Regions from separate parts of the Ancylobacter sp. IITR112 genome, predicted to be linked through region 1. Evidence: riboswitches for the same ligand, from Rfam matches in the RefSeq annotation. Region 1 holds a riboswitch; the other holds the start of a gene.

What was found. Region 1 has a riboswitch for thiamine pyrophosphate ahead of thiO (glycine oxidase ThiO). Riboswitches for the same ligand answer to the same signal wherever they lie in the genome.
Region 2: linked by a shared signal. The riboswitch ahead of AAC979_RS02335 (ABC transporter substrate-binding protein) and the one ahead of thiO (glycine oxidase ThiO) in region 1 are both predicted to bind thiamine pyrophosphate.

Annotation. Positions count from the first base shown of each region.
Region 1 covers NZ_JBGCUS010000001.1:2,540,957-2,547,927, forward strand. Annotated here, with positions in the region: gene AAC979_RS12190 (thiamine phosphate synthase) at 126-722, opposite strand; gene AAC979_RS12195 (thiazole synthase) at 741-1,559, opposite strand; gene thiS (sulfur carrier protein ThiS) at 1,563-1,760, opposite strand; gene thiO (glycine oxidase ThiO) at 1,738-2,760, opposite strand; TPP riboswitch at 2,812-2,931, opposite strand; gene AAC979_RS12210 (MHYT domain-containing protein) at 2,991-5,309, opposite strand; gene AAC979_RS12215 (phosphatase PAP2 family protein) at 5,591-6,388, shown strand; gene AAC979_RS12220 (hypothetical protein) at 6,482-6,691, shown strand; gene AAC979_RS12225 (RBBP9/YdeN family alpha/beta hydrolase) at 6,704-6,971, opposite strand, start outside.
Region 2 covers NZ_JBGCUS010000001.1:531,622-538,592, forward strand. Annotated here, with positions in the region: gene AAC979_RS02325 (ABC transporter ATP-binding protein/permease) at 1-748, shown strand, start outside; gene clcA (H(+)/Cl(-) exchange transporter ClcA) at 752-2,053, opposite strand; gene AAC979_RS02335 (ABC transporter substrate-binding protein) at 2,258-3,208, opposite strand; TPP riboswitch at 3,283-3,398, opposite strand; gene AAC979_RS02340 (winged helix-turn-helix domain-containing protein) at 3,580-4,767, opposite strand; gene AAC979_RS02345 (hypothetical protein) at 4,966-6,117, shown strand; gene AAC979_RS02350 (siderophore-interacting protein) at 6,446-6,971, shown strand, end outside.

The sequences.
Region 1 (6,971 bases):
GCTTGACCCGGGCACCCAGCAGGCTTGGAACGGCCCCCGCCACGCCTGTGTCGCCGGCGCGCACGGAAAAGTCTGGGTCCCCGGGCCAAGCCCGGGGATGAGGGCGGCATAGAGCGGAGGAGACCCTACCGCGTCGCCAGCACCCATTCGCGGGCGCGCGCTTCCGGGTTGGCGTTCAAGAGAACGTCGGTGACGACGGCGAGGCTGTCCGCCCCCGCCTGGCGCACGCCCGGCGCGCGCTCGATGGTGAGCCCGCCAATGCCGACCAGCGGCAGGTCGCCGATCCGCTTCTTCCACTGCGTCACCCGCTCCAGCCCCTGCGGCGCCCAGCGCATCTTCTTCAGGATGGTGGGGTAGACCGGACCCAGCGCGACATAGTCCGGCCCCGCCAGCAGCGCGGCTTCCAGCTCCGCCTCGTCATGGGTGCTGATGCCGAGCTTCAGCCCCGCCCGGCGCATCGCCGGCACATCGGCCTCGGCAAGGTCTTCCTGGCCGAGATGGACGAAATCGCAGCCCAGTTCGATGGCGAGCTGCCAGTAATCATTGACGATGAGCTGCGCGCCATAGCGGGCGCAGACCTCGCGCGCGCTCGCGATCTCGCGGCGCAGCTCGGCCTCGTCCATGTCCTTGGCGCGAAGCTGCACCAGCTTCACCCCCTGCGGCAGCAGGCGCGGCAGCCAGGAGGCACGGTCGACGATGAGATAGAACGGATCGAGCTTCATCACGCACTCACGCAAGCTTCAGGAGCCGAGAACGGCCCGGCCCATGACCGGGGTGGAGGGCGCGGCCATGTCCCGCACCTCCATCGGATCGGCCAGCACCGCCTCGCGGCCGGCGGCGATGGCGGCGGCGAAGGCGCGCGCCATGCGCACGGGATCGCCGGCCTTGGCCACTGCCGTGTTCAGGAGCACGGCGTCATAGCCGAGTTCCATCGCCGCCGCCGCATGCGAGGGCACGCCGACACCGGCATCCACCACCAGCGGCACGCCGGGGAAATGCGCCCGCAGCGAGCGCAGCCCATAGGGGTTGTTGAGCCCCCGGCCGGAACCGATCGGCGCGCCCCAGGGCATCAGCACCTCGCAGCCGGCAGCGAGCAGCTTTTCCGCCACCACGAGATCCTCCGTGGTGTAGGGGAACACCTGGAAGCCGTCGCGGGTGAGGATACGCGCCGCCTCCACCAGCCCGAACACGTCGGGCTGCAGCGTGTCGTCCTCGCCGATCACCTCCAGCTTCACCCAGGGCGTGCCGAAAAGTTCGCGCGCCATCTCGGCGGTGGTCACCGCTTCCTTCACCGTCTTGCAGCCGGCGGTGTTGGGCAGCACCTTCACCCCGAGGTCGCGGATAAGCTGCCAGAAGCTCTGGCCGGCCTTGGCCGCGCCGGATTCGCGCCGCAGCGACACGGTGACGATGTCGGTGCCGGAAGCGCGGATCGCCTCGGCGAGGATCGCCGGCGAGGGGTATTGCGCCGTGCCGAGCAGCAGGCGCGAGGACACTTGCGTGTCGTAGAAGGTCACCGGGTCGGCCCCGGCGGTCCTCATCGTATCGGTCATCGCATCCATGGTTCATCCACCCTGCATGGGGGCGAGGATTTCCACCCGGTCGCCATCGGCGATCGGGGTCGCCGTGCGGCGCGCGGCCCTCACCATGTCGCCATTCACCGCCGTCGCCACGATGGCGTCGGCGAGTTCGAGTTCGGCCAGAAGCTCCGCCAGCGTGGCGGCGTCGGTGCTGGCCGGCTCACCATTGACGATGATCTTCATCCATCACCTCCGGGAAATACGCCCCGTCAAACGCCAGTTCCGCCGCCCGACGCGCCAGCGCCGGCGCGGCCAGGAAACCGTGGCGGTAGAGGCCGTTCACATAGATCGTGTTGCCACGCTTGCGCAGGCGCGGCAGGTTGTCGGGAAAGGCCGGGCGCACATCCGCGCCGATCTCGACGATTTCCGCCTCGCCGAAGGCGGGGTGCAGCGCATAGACCGCGCCGAGCAGTTCCAGCATGGAACGCCCCGTCACCCGGCCGCGCTCGTCATTCTCGATCGAGGTGGCCCCGATCATGAAATGCCCGTCGCCGCGCGGCACGATATAGACCGGGATGCGCGGGTGCAGCATGCGCACCGGACGGCTCAGTGCCACCTCGGTGGAGTAGAGTACCAGCATCTCCCCCTTCACGCCGCGCAGGTCGGCGAGCGTGTCGCGCGCCGCCAGCCCGCGGCAATCGACCACGAGATCGGCCTCATCGGCCGCGCTGGTCTCATCGTCCACCTCATCGAACCCATCGGCCTCGAAGCGGAAGGTAACCTGATGCTCATCGACCAGCCGCCGGGTCAGCGCCGCAAGCGCCTTGCGCGGCTCAAGATGCGCCTCGCTGGGAAAGAACAGCCCCTGCTCGAAGCGGCCGGCGAGATCGGGTTCGAGCTCGGCGATCCCCGCCCCGTCAAGCCATTGATAATGCTCGGTGCGGCGGGAAAACCGGCGCAGATCGGCGCGGTCGCGCGGCTGGGCGAGCACCAGCGAGCCCTCATTGGGCACATCAGGTACCGCCACCTGCCAGTAAGCCTGTGATTCCAAACCGAGATCGACGATCAGCGGCTCCGCGCTCTCGCGCTCGCACCACGGCGCCAGCATCCCGCCGGCATACCAGGAACAGCCCTGCCCCGAACCCGGCCGGCGGTCCACCACCGTCACCTGCGCGCCGCGCAGCGCGAAGGCGTGGGCGCAGGTGAGCCCGGCCACGCCGGCGCCAACAACCTTCACCCGCATGGCGTTGGCCGTGGGGTAAACCGTTGTCATATCAGTCGATTTCGTGTGAGGAGAAACCATGCACTCCCTCCCTCCGCCAGTGTCAACTGGATCAGGTTCGAAGGGTCGCCATGCCGCGCCGACGCGATGATGGCCTCTCAGCCTCCTGACGAGGCTCCCCCGGACGGTCTGGATATAATCACTCGCCCGGCGAATGTCACCGGCGGTCCACAATATTCGGGCCGCCGCCTTTAGCCGCGCCGGGACAGCGGCACCACATTGCTCGGCACCTTGCGGGTGGCCGCGACGATGGCGCGCTTCAGCGCCTCGCGGCTGAAGGGCTTGCCGAGGCGCGGCAGGCCGGCCTTGGCGTCGGCGGGAAGCTCGGCATAGCCGGTGCCGAGAATGACCGGCAGGCCCGGCCAGCGCTCCTCGATCACCGCCACCATCTGCACCCCGGTCATGCCCTGCATGGCCTGGTCGGTGAGGACGACATCGAAAATCTGGCCGGACTCCAGCAGTTCCAACGCCTCGCGCGCGGACAGCGCCTCGGTGACGACGCAGCCGAGATCTTCCAGCATGGCGCCGGTGGCGGAGAGAACCAGCGGATCGTCGTCGACCACCAGCACACGCTGGGCGCCGTCCTCGCCATCCGGCACGCCACTCTCATCCTCGACCGCGACGGCGGGCGCCGCCGGCACGATGTCGGCGACGGGAAGATAGATCGTCGCCGTCGTTCCCTTGCCGGGCGTGCTCTGCAGCGCCAGCCGGCCGTCCGACTGGGCGGCGAGGCCGTGGACCATGGCGAGGCCGAGCCCGGTGCCCTTGCCGACGCCCTTGGTGGTGAAAAAGGGTTCGGCGGCGCGCGCCAGCGTCTCACCGTCCATGCCGCTGCCGGTATCGGTGATCGAGAGGCAGAAATAGCGCCCCGGCTTGAGCCGGCCCGGCTCGGCCATGTCATCACCATCGCCGACCGTCTCCTCGCGTGCGGCGATGGTGATGACGCCGCCATCCGGCATGGCGTCGCGCGCATTCACCGCGAGGTTGAGCAAAGCGAGTTCAAGCTGGTTGGCATCCACCCGCGCCAGCGGCAGCCCGAGCGGAAAGCGGGTTTCGATACGCACGGCCGGGCCGATGGAGCGGCGCATCATCTCCGCCATGCCGAGCACCAGTTCCGGCACATCGACAGCTTCCGGCTTCAGATCCTGCCGTCGGGCGAAGGCGAGCATGCGCTGCGTCAGCGCCGCCCCCCGCTGCGCCGCCTGCATGGCGTTGCCGAGCAGGGTGCGCAGCCGCGCATCGTCCGGCGCGCGCTTGGCCGCGAGCTCCAGATTGCCCAGCACGACGGCGAGCAGATTGTTGAAATCATGCGCGATGCCGCCGGTGAGCTGGCCGACCGCTTCCAGCTTCTGCGCCTGGCGCAGGGCATCCTCCGTGGCGCGGCGCTCGGTGACATCGACCAGCCCGCACAGCGTGTTGGTCAGATTGCCGGCGGAGTCGCGTTCCGCCACCGCCGACAGCACACAGTCTAGTATATGCCCATCCTTGGCGATGAGCTTGTATTCCGCCTCGCGCAGCTCGCCCGTTTGGAGAAGGCGCGGCCAGTGCTCGCGGTTGCGGCGCTGAGCCGATTCCTCGGTCATGAAGTCGGTCAGCGGGCGTCCGATCACTTCCTCCCGGCTATAGCCGAGCAGGGTCAGCCAGCGGTCGCTGACCTGGGCGATGCAGCCGTCCGGCCCCAGAGAGTGCAGCGGCAGCGGCGTGTGGCGATAGAGTTTGCGGTAGCGCTCCTCGCTCTCGCGCCACGCGCTCGCCTCGCTGTCGGCGAGCAGGGCGACGCGCCGGTCATAGGCCGCGGCGAGAAGCAGCGCGGTGAATATGATGAAGGTCGCGGCCGTCACCACCGCGACCAGCGCGGCATTGTCGATGCCCCCGGTCATAGCCGCCCTGGCCGCGTCGGCCGCCGCATCATGGGCGTCGCCATGGCTGGTGAAGGTCACCCCCATCATCGCGACGTAGTGCATGCCGGCAATGCCGAAGCCGAGCGCCAGCGCCGCCACGGCCCGCTGGAGCGCCGAATGGTTACGGAAGGCGAGCCAGATGGCGAGGGTGGAGGCGGAGATGGCGAGGACAATGGCCGCCCCGACATGGATCATGTCGTAGCTCATGGAGCCCGGCATCCGCATCGCCGCCATGCCGGTATAGTGCATGCCGACAATACCGAGCCCCATGAAGATGCCGCTGAGCAGAATGCCCTCAATGCCGATCCCGGGCCGGCTGGCGCCAAACAGGGCGAGGGCGGTGGCGAACACTGCCAGCAGCAGCGAAGCCAGCGTCAGCTCGGCGCCGTAGGAAACTTCCATGCCCACATTCAGCGCCAGCATGGCGATGAAATGCATCGACCAGATGCCGCCGCCGAGAACCACCGCCGCCGCGCCAAGCCAAACCAGCCCGGCCGATCGGGTGCGGGTCATGCGGCCGGCGAGGTCGAGCGCGGTATAGGACGCCGCGACGGCGATCAGGATCGACAGCGCCACCAGCGCGCTATTGTGGGTCCCGATGATGCTCATGACCGCCGTATGTGTCTCGCCTTCCCTTCGCCGGATGCCCGCGCGGGCCCCGGCCGCGCGTCAGCCGCGGCCGGGGCCCGGCTGCGGCTCTGCGCGCGCCCTAGAGATATCCCATGAACCAGAGAATAAGAATGATCGGCAAAGGAATACCGAGCATCCAGAGAGCTGCGCCCTTAAACATGACCACCTCCTGCATGTGCAGCAAGGGAACACCGCAGGGCCGTCATCGGTTCCAATGCCGACGGGCCCGACAACGCCCATTTCCTCAGTGCCGGTGAACGATGTCCTTTCTCTCCGCCCGCCGTCTCCTGCAGCCCGTGACTCGACGCCTACCCCTCCGCCTGCGCCTTCTGTCCGGCCTCGTCCTGCCCGAGCTCGCCGTGCTCCTTGCGCTGGGCGGCGCGGCGCTGGCGCTGCTGGGCTTCGCCTTCATCGCCGACGAGGTGGTGGAGGGCGAGACCCACGCCTTCGACGAGGCGGTGCTGCTGGCCTTCCGCGCGCCGGGCGACCCGGCCGACCCGCTCGGCCCGCCCTGGCTGGAAATTGTCATGCGCGACGTGACGGCGCTGGGCGGGACGACGGTACTGACGCTGCTCACCCTGATCGTCGCTGGCTTCCTCGCCATTGACGGCAAGCGCGCGGCCGCGCTGTTCGTGCTGGTGGCGACCTCGACCGGCGGGCTGCTCAGCTATGCGCTGAAGCTCGGCTTCGAGCGTCCGCGGCCCGACCTCGTCGCCCATCTCGTCGATGTCCGCACGCTCAGCTTTCCCAGCGGGCACGCCATGGGCTCGGCGGTGACATTCCTCACCCTCGGCGTCCTCATCGTGCGCACCGAACGCAAGCGCCGGGTGAAGGCCTATGCTCTGGCGGTGGCGGTGGGCCTCACTTTGCTGGTCGGCTTCAGCCGCATCTATCTCGGCGTCCACTGGCCGACGGACGTGCTCGCCGGCTGGTGCGCCGGAAGCGGCTGGGCGCTGCTGTGCTGGATCACCGTGCTGCTGCTGCAGCGCCGCGGCAAGGTGGAGAGCGCCAATGGTGCCGGGCCCGAAGCCGGCGCTTCCCCCCCGCCGGCCGCGTGAGGCCCGCAAAGCTCCCGATGGCTTTCGCCGCGCGCTCGGCTATCATCGCCGGAGGCCGCCGCAGAGCGCGCCGGAACACGCAGGAGAAAGCGCATGAGCTCCACCGCACCGGAAGGACATCTGATTCCGGGGATCGGCGTCATCGAGACGGTCGAATCCGACAACATCCTGCGCTGGGACGGCAGCAATCTCTATGTCGAGCAGGACGTGTTCCATAATGGCCAGCTCGTCCATCGCCGCTACCGCAAGCGCGTGACCAAACCCGTGGCCCAGGCCATCGCCGCGATCCTCGCCCAGCACTGAGCGGCAGCGCCGCTAGATCCGCGCCAGCAAGCCACCGAGCAGCACAAGCCCCTGCGGCCACAGGCCGAGCCGGGCCGCCGAGCCGATATGGCCGAGTTCGCCGACATCGGCGAGATCGGCGCCCCAGGCCTGCGCGAAGGCCCGCGCCTGCTCGGGTGTCACGCGCGGATCATCGCGCGATGACAGGATGAGCGTGGGATAAGGCAGGGGCGCCAGCGGCATCGGGCCGAAATTGCGCACCAGGTCGAAGGACGGGTCGGGATCGTCGACATGGGTCGGC
Region 2 (6,971 bases), 2.0 Mb from region 1:
GGTGGTCGATCGTCTGGTCGGCTTCGAGCGCTCGGTGCAGGAGACGCAGGCCGAGGCGCTGCGCAGCGAGTTCCGCCGCGTGCCGGCGCACGGGCCGGCGCCGCTGGCAGCGCGCGCTCTGGAAGTGCGGCTGCCGGACGGGCGGGCGCTGCTGGACGTGGCGGCGCTGGATCTGGCGCGCGGCGAGCGGGTGCTGCTCTCCGGCCCCTCGGGCAGCGGCAAGAGCACGCTGCTGCGTGCCATCGCCGGCATCTGGCCGCATGGCCATGGCGAGGTGGGAATCGCGCCCGGCGCGCGGGTGCTGACCCTGCCGCAGCGGCCCTATCTGCCCTATGGCACGCTGCGCGGCGCGCTGGCCTATCCCGACCCGCTGGAAAGCTATGACGACGAGCGTCTGCGCGAGGCGCTGGAAGCGGTCGGACTGCCGGCGCTGGCGGCGCGGCTCGACGAGAGCGGGCCGTGGGCCTCCATCCTCTCCGGGGGCGAGCAGCAGCGCCTTGCCGTTGCCCGTGCCCTGCTGGTGGCGCCGGACGTGCTGCTGCTCGACGAGGCGACCTCGGCGCTGGACGAGGCGAGCGAGGCGGCGCTCTACCGCCTGCTACGGGCGCGGCTGCCGCAGACGGCGCTGCTGTCCATTGGCCATCGCTCGACCCTGATCGAGCAGCATGAGCGCCAGATCGTGCTCACGCGTGAGGGCGAGGGGCCGGCGCGACTGGTCGATCTCCCGCCGGCGCCGGTGGCGGCCTAAGCTTCAGCGCGAGGCGGCGGCGCGGGCCTCCGCCTCGATCGCCAGAGTGCGCTCCAGCAGGATTTCGTAGATCGGCCGCCCGCCCAGCGCCAGGAACACCATATGGGCGAAGATGGCGGTGATCATGACCGGCACCAGCACCGCATAGGCGCTGGTGAGTTCCAGCACCAGCACCATGCCGACCAGCGGTGCGCCGATGGTGGCGGCGAACAGCCCGCCCATGGCGGCGATGGCGAAGGTGGTGTGGGCGAGGTCCGGCAGGGTGAAGAACAATTCCAGTGTCGTGCCGTAGCAAAGACCGATCGTGGTGGCGAGCGCCAGGATCGGCGCGAAGATGCCACCGGCCACGCCGGTGGAATAGCTCGCCATGGTCATGACAAAGCGCAGCAACACCACGAAGACCAGCATGGTGAGGGGGAGATTCTCGCGGGTGAGCTGGACCGCCAGCAATTCCCCGCCCTGTGTCGCCTCCGGCCGTACGAACATGAGCACGCCGACGGTGAGGCCGACAAAGGCCGGGAAAATGTAGAACGAGGTGCGCAGGCCCAAGCGGCGCACATGGTCGAGCGACCAGACCAGCGTGCGGTTGAACACGAAGCCGGCGCCGCCGAGAATGACGCCGAGCACGGCGAAGGCGGGCAGCCAGACATAGGGGATGGTCGCGGCTTCCAGCAGCATATAGGGCTCGCTGCCGGTGAGATATTCGGTGAGGATGGCGCTGGCGATGGAGGCCAGCACCACGGCGATATAGGTGCGCGAGGAATAGGGGAACTGGCGGCGCGTCTCCTCGATGACGAACAGCACGGCGGCGAGCGGGGCGTTGAAGGCGGCGGCGAGGCCGGCGGCGCCGCCGGCGGCGAGCAGGCCGCGCATGTCCTCGCCCGACCATTTCATCAAATCGGACGCCGCCTTGGCGACGGAGGCACCGATATGGATGGTCGGCCCCTCGCGCCCCAGCACCATGCCGGAGGACAGCGAGAGCATGCCGCCAATGAATTTCACCGGCAGCACGCGATGCCAGCGCACCTCGCGCAGCCCTTCCATCGCGCCCTCGATTTCCGGCACGCCGGAGCCGCTGGCTTCCGGGGCGAAGCGGCGCACCAGCCAGAGCGACACCACCGTCATGGCGGCGGCGACCAGCGCGGCGGCGGCATAGAGCGGCAGGCCGTCGAGCCCGAGCCCGGTGTCGAGATAGGCCGGCCAGGCGGCGGTGAGCCGCTCCACCCCGACATGGAAGCCGGAACCGAGAATGCCGACCACCGCGCCGACCGCGATCGCCACCAGATGATACGCCAGATTACCCATGCCTCGCCTCGCCCTCCCTTGTGCCCCGCGCATCGGTAGCATCGGCAGGCGAAGGCTGAAAGGCGTTACGCGGCACGTCATCTCGGCTTTGCGCGCGGGCGGCGTGTCGGAAAGGCCGCAAGGCATGAATGGCCGGGCTCGGCCCGGCCAAGACGGTGGGGGACGGCGTGACAGGCGCGGGGACCCGCCCTGCCACAGCGCCCTCTAGGGCAGAACGGGCGCGTAGACCGACACCGGCTCGACCGTCTCGATCAGGCCGTGGCCCTTCATGAACGCGCCGAAGCGGGCATAGCGGCCGGCATCCAGCCCCGCCGGGGCGTGGGCGAAGCGGCGCAGCGTATCGGTCCAGGCGGTGCGGTTCAGCTCGTCGTCAAGCTTGGGGTTGGCCTTGACGAACAGCCCCCACGCCTCGTCCGGGTGGTTGAGGATGTAGATGGTGGCGTCCTCCACCGCCGCGAGGAAGCGCTTGAGGCGCGGATCGGCGAGCTTGTCCTTGTGGGTGACATAGATCAGCTCGTCGAAAACAGGCACGCCGTGCTCTTCGGGAAAGAAGGCGACGCCTTCCTTGCCCTCCAGCCGGATCTGGGTCAGCTCGAAATTGCGATAGGCGCCGATCACCGCATCGACCTTGCCGGCAATGAGCGCGGGAGAGAGGGCGAAATTGACGTTGATCATGGTCACGTCGGAGGGCTTCAGCCCGGCGCTCGCCAGCATGGTGCCGAGCAGCGCGTCTTCCAGCCCGGCGACGGAATAGCCGACCGTCTTGCCCTTGAGATCGGCGAGCGACTTCACCGGCCCGTCCTTCAGCGCCACCAGCGCGGTGAGCGGGGTGGAGATGAGCGTGCCGAAACGCACCAGCGGCAGGCCTTCCTTCACCTGCAGATAAAGGCTCGGCTGGTAGCTCACCGCGACATCCGCCTGGCCGGCGGCGACAAGGCGCGGCGGGGCGGCGGGATCGGCCGGGGCGACCAGCTCGACATCAAGGTCGTGGGCTTTGAAGAAGCCCTTTTCCTGCGCGATGATCAGCGGGGCGTGGTCGGGGTTCACATACCAGTCGAGCAGGACGGTGAGCTTGTCCGCCGCCGCGGCGGGGGCCAGCGAGAGCGACAGGGCGAGGATGAGGCCGCCGGTGCGGGCGGCAAGGTTCTTGAACATGGATCTCCTCCCAGTTGGAGACCCGGCGCGAGCTTTCGGGGGAAATCCGGCGCGGGAGTCACGCGCCGCGTGAGGCCCCACCGTCGCTCCGTCCCTTCGCCGGCATGACCCGGATCAGGTTCAAAGGGTCTGGCGGCTGCCATCTCAGCCCCTTGGCCTTTCGGCCGGCGGGACACCCCTCGGACATGCGCAGGCTAACAGAGCGGCCGGGCAGGGGCAAATGGGGGCGTTTGGGTCCCGCGCGGCGTCGCCCCCGTGTCCGCCCTCATCCCCGGGCTTGACCCGGGCACCCAGTGACCGGGAGCGCGGTGGAAAGTCTGGGTCCCCGGGTCAAGCCCGGGGATGAGGGAGCGTTTTGGGTCCCGTCCGCCCTACTCCCCCCGCCACCCCCCGCCATAGACGATGCGTTCCACCCCGGCGAAGCGGGCGTGGCGGGTGAGCTCAGTGTCGAGCGCGTCGAGCCGCCCTTTGGTGGCACGCACGCCCGGCTCCAGCCACAGCCGGCGCACATCGAGCGTGCCGGCCTTGCGGTCCGCCTTCATGTCAAGGCGCCCGACCATCCGGTCGCCCTCCAGGATCGGGAAGACGTAATAGCCATAGACGCGCTTTTCCGCCGGCACGAATACCTCGATGCGGTAGGAGAAGCCGAACAGCCGTTCCGCCCGGGCGCGGTCGCGCAGCAGCGGGTCGAACGGGCTCAGCACCCGCAGCCGTGACGGCGGGGCGGGCAGCGAGGCGAACAGGGAGGCGCTGCCGGCGAAGGCGTGCGAGGCGCGGGGCTTGCCGTCTACGCCCTCAAGGAGCACCGGCTCCAACCGGTCGCGGTTCGTCTCCACCCAGGCTTTCGCCTCGGCCGGCGTGACGAGATCCCAGAAGGCGGCGATCTCGCCATGGGTGGCGAAGCCGAGCCGCTGCAGCGCCGAGGAACACGCCCAGTCGATGAACGCGGCCTCATCGACCTCGGCCTCGCGGTGGCGGGCGGGGATGACCCGCTCGGTGAGGTCATAGACCTTCTGGAAGCCCTCGCGCCCGGCAATGGCCAGCGCGCCGGTGCGCCAGTGATATTCGAGCGCGGTCTTTTCCGGGTGCCAGTTCCACCAGCCGCCGGGCGGGCGCTTCTCGGCCTCGAAATGCCGCGCCATCAGCGGGCCTTCGCGGCGCACCCGTTCCAGCACATGGTCGACATAGGTCTCGAAGCCGTTCTCGTGCCATGAGCGCCAGCGCGCGGCGAGCGTCGCTTTCGCGCGGGCGAAGCGGTGCTTCCAATAGGGGAAGAAGGCGCTGGGGATGATGGCCGCGTCATGCGTCCAGTGCTCGAACAGCGCATGGTCCTTTTCCAGCAGCGCCGTGAGATGCTCGCGCCTGTAGCTGGGGTTGCGGGCGAACAGGATGTGGTGATGCGCCCGCTCCACCGTGGCGATGCTGTCCACCTGCACGAAGCCAATCGTCTCGATCAGTTCCAGCAGCCCGGCCTTGCTCAACGCCCCGCGCGGGCGGCTGAGGCCCTGGGTGGCGAGGAAGACGCGGCGTGCATCGGCATTGGCGAGGCGAATCGTCATGGCACCATCATAGGGCGCGTTTGCGCAGGGCATCAGTTCCTGCCGCCGGCGATGAGCGGACCTCTTCGATGGCGGCGAACCCGCCTCGTCCCGGTGCTACCGCGCCCTCCGAAACACGCAGATTCCAATTTTCGCAATCTTCCCGACGACACGCATAGGTGGTATCATGATCCAATAATACAACCTTAGGAGGATGATATGAACAACCAGAAGATCAGCTATTACCGGGCTCGGCTGGAAGAGACGTTTCCGGAGCAGACGCGGCTTCTCCGTGCCGCGCGCAGCGATGAAGAGCAAATCGAGATCTACGGCAAGATTGTTGCGGAGGCGCGTAACGATCTGCGAGTGAAGATTGCCGCCATCAACCACCAGATGCGCACGACGAACGTGGAGTCATTGCTTTCCTCGGTCGGCAATCATCACGATCGCCAGGCGGTTTCGACGGCTTTCGACGCGATGAAATACTTCGCCGAGCTGGAGGACACGTCCGAGACGGCGGTTGTTGCGCTGAACCCGGACCTGCTGGCCACGCTTGTCGCCGCCGAGGGCTCCGCAATCGAGGTTCAGGTTCAAAAACTGCTCGATGGCGTCGAGCGTCTGTCGAAAATGACCGGCAACGACGCGATCCAGACCGCCCTTCAGATCGTCGGATTCAGTTCGGTAGCCATCGGTGCCGTCGCCGGCGCCGTCACCTTCTATCAGCTGATGACCCTCAGCGGTGCTTTCACCGTTACCTGCACGGTGGCGGGCGTCGTGGCCGCGACGGTTGCCGTGGTGGTTGCCATTGCCGCTTTTATCGTTCTGTCGGTGCTGATTCCGATCATCTATTTCATGCAGAAGCCGTCGGTGTGCGTGGTGTTTCTCATCAATGAGCTGAACGGCGGACCGGATCTCAAGGGAAACAAGGTCGACTTTTCCCAGGAATACAACGTTCACGGAAAGCCCGCCGTCATCACAAGCTCCATTCCGGGCGCCTATATCTCGCCCGTCGGCACCTATGCCTATGGCGGCTTCTTCCTCACGACAAAAAAGGACAATGCGCTGGTCGGTACGCAGTATGGCTTCAGTCTGACCTGCGAGTACAATTCGACCGGTAAGACCAGCCCGACCAAGAAAGTGACGTTTGCGTTCGGTGTTGCCTGCCCGCTGGCGTTCGGGAGCAATAATTGTTATTGCGGATTCGAAATAACTGCGGAGCAGGCGGCCAACAGCACGGCCTCGGAAGACAAGCTGAGCTACAAGGCCACGAACGCCGATGGACTTAACCTTGCCATCAACTGCAACTCGGGCAGCGGCAGCGTGGCGTATTACATTGCCACCATCTCCCTTCCCGGCGCCAGCATAGGTTGAGCAGCCCGCCAGGGCCCTTGGTCGCCGGTTGCGGCCGATGCCGTCCTGTCCCGGCATCGGCCGTCGTGACGAGCGCGCCATGGTCCGCCTGCCGAGACGCGCGAGACCGTGAAGCCGCGGCGATTGCGGGAGGCGGGCCGGCGGATTAAAAGACGGGTACTGCACGCGGAGCGCGGTGCAGGCCGAGAGTGCCGCCCGGCACTGTCGGTGAACCGCGCGCGTGCACGTAAGCGTTAACGTCACTCAACGCGCATGATCGAACGGCCTTCGGGGCGTGATCGGCGCGACTTTGTCCTGCCGGCGCATTCCTGGCCGAAGAGGACCTGAGATGAACGTCGCCACCCCTGTTTTCCCCGCCGCCCCCACGCTGAACCGCCTGCGCTTCGAACCGAAGCGGCGCCGCCTCACCGTGCTCTCCACCGAGCGTGTCACGCCCTCCATGCTGCGCCTCGTGCTCGGCGGCGACGATCTCGCCGATTTCGTCAGTGACGCGCCGGACGACCATGTGAAACTCGCCATCACCCTGCCGGACGGGACGGAGGAACGGCGCGACTACACGCCCCGGCGCTTCGATGCGGCGCGGCGCGAGCTCACCCTCGACTTCGCGCTGCATGAAGCCGGCCCCGCCACGCTGTGGGCGCTGAAGGCGCGGCCGGGCGACCGGCTCGACGTGCTCGGGCCGCGCGGCTCCGCCGTGGTCGAGGGCGCCTCGGTGGCGCACTGGTTGCTGATCGGCGACGAGACGGCACTGCCCGCCATTGGCCGGCGGATCGAGGAGGCGGAAGCGGGCGCGCGCCTCACCAGCCTTGTCGCGGTGACGGGCGCCGCCGAGGAACAGCGTTTCGCCACGGCGG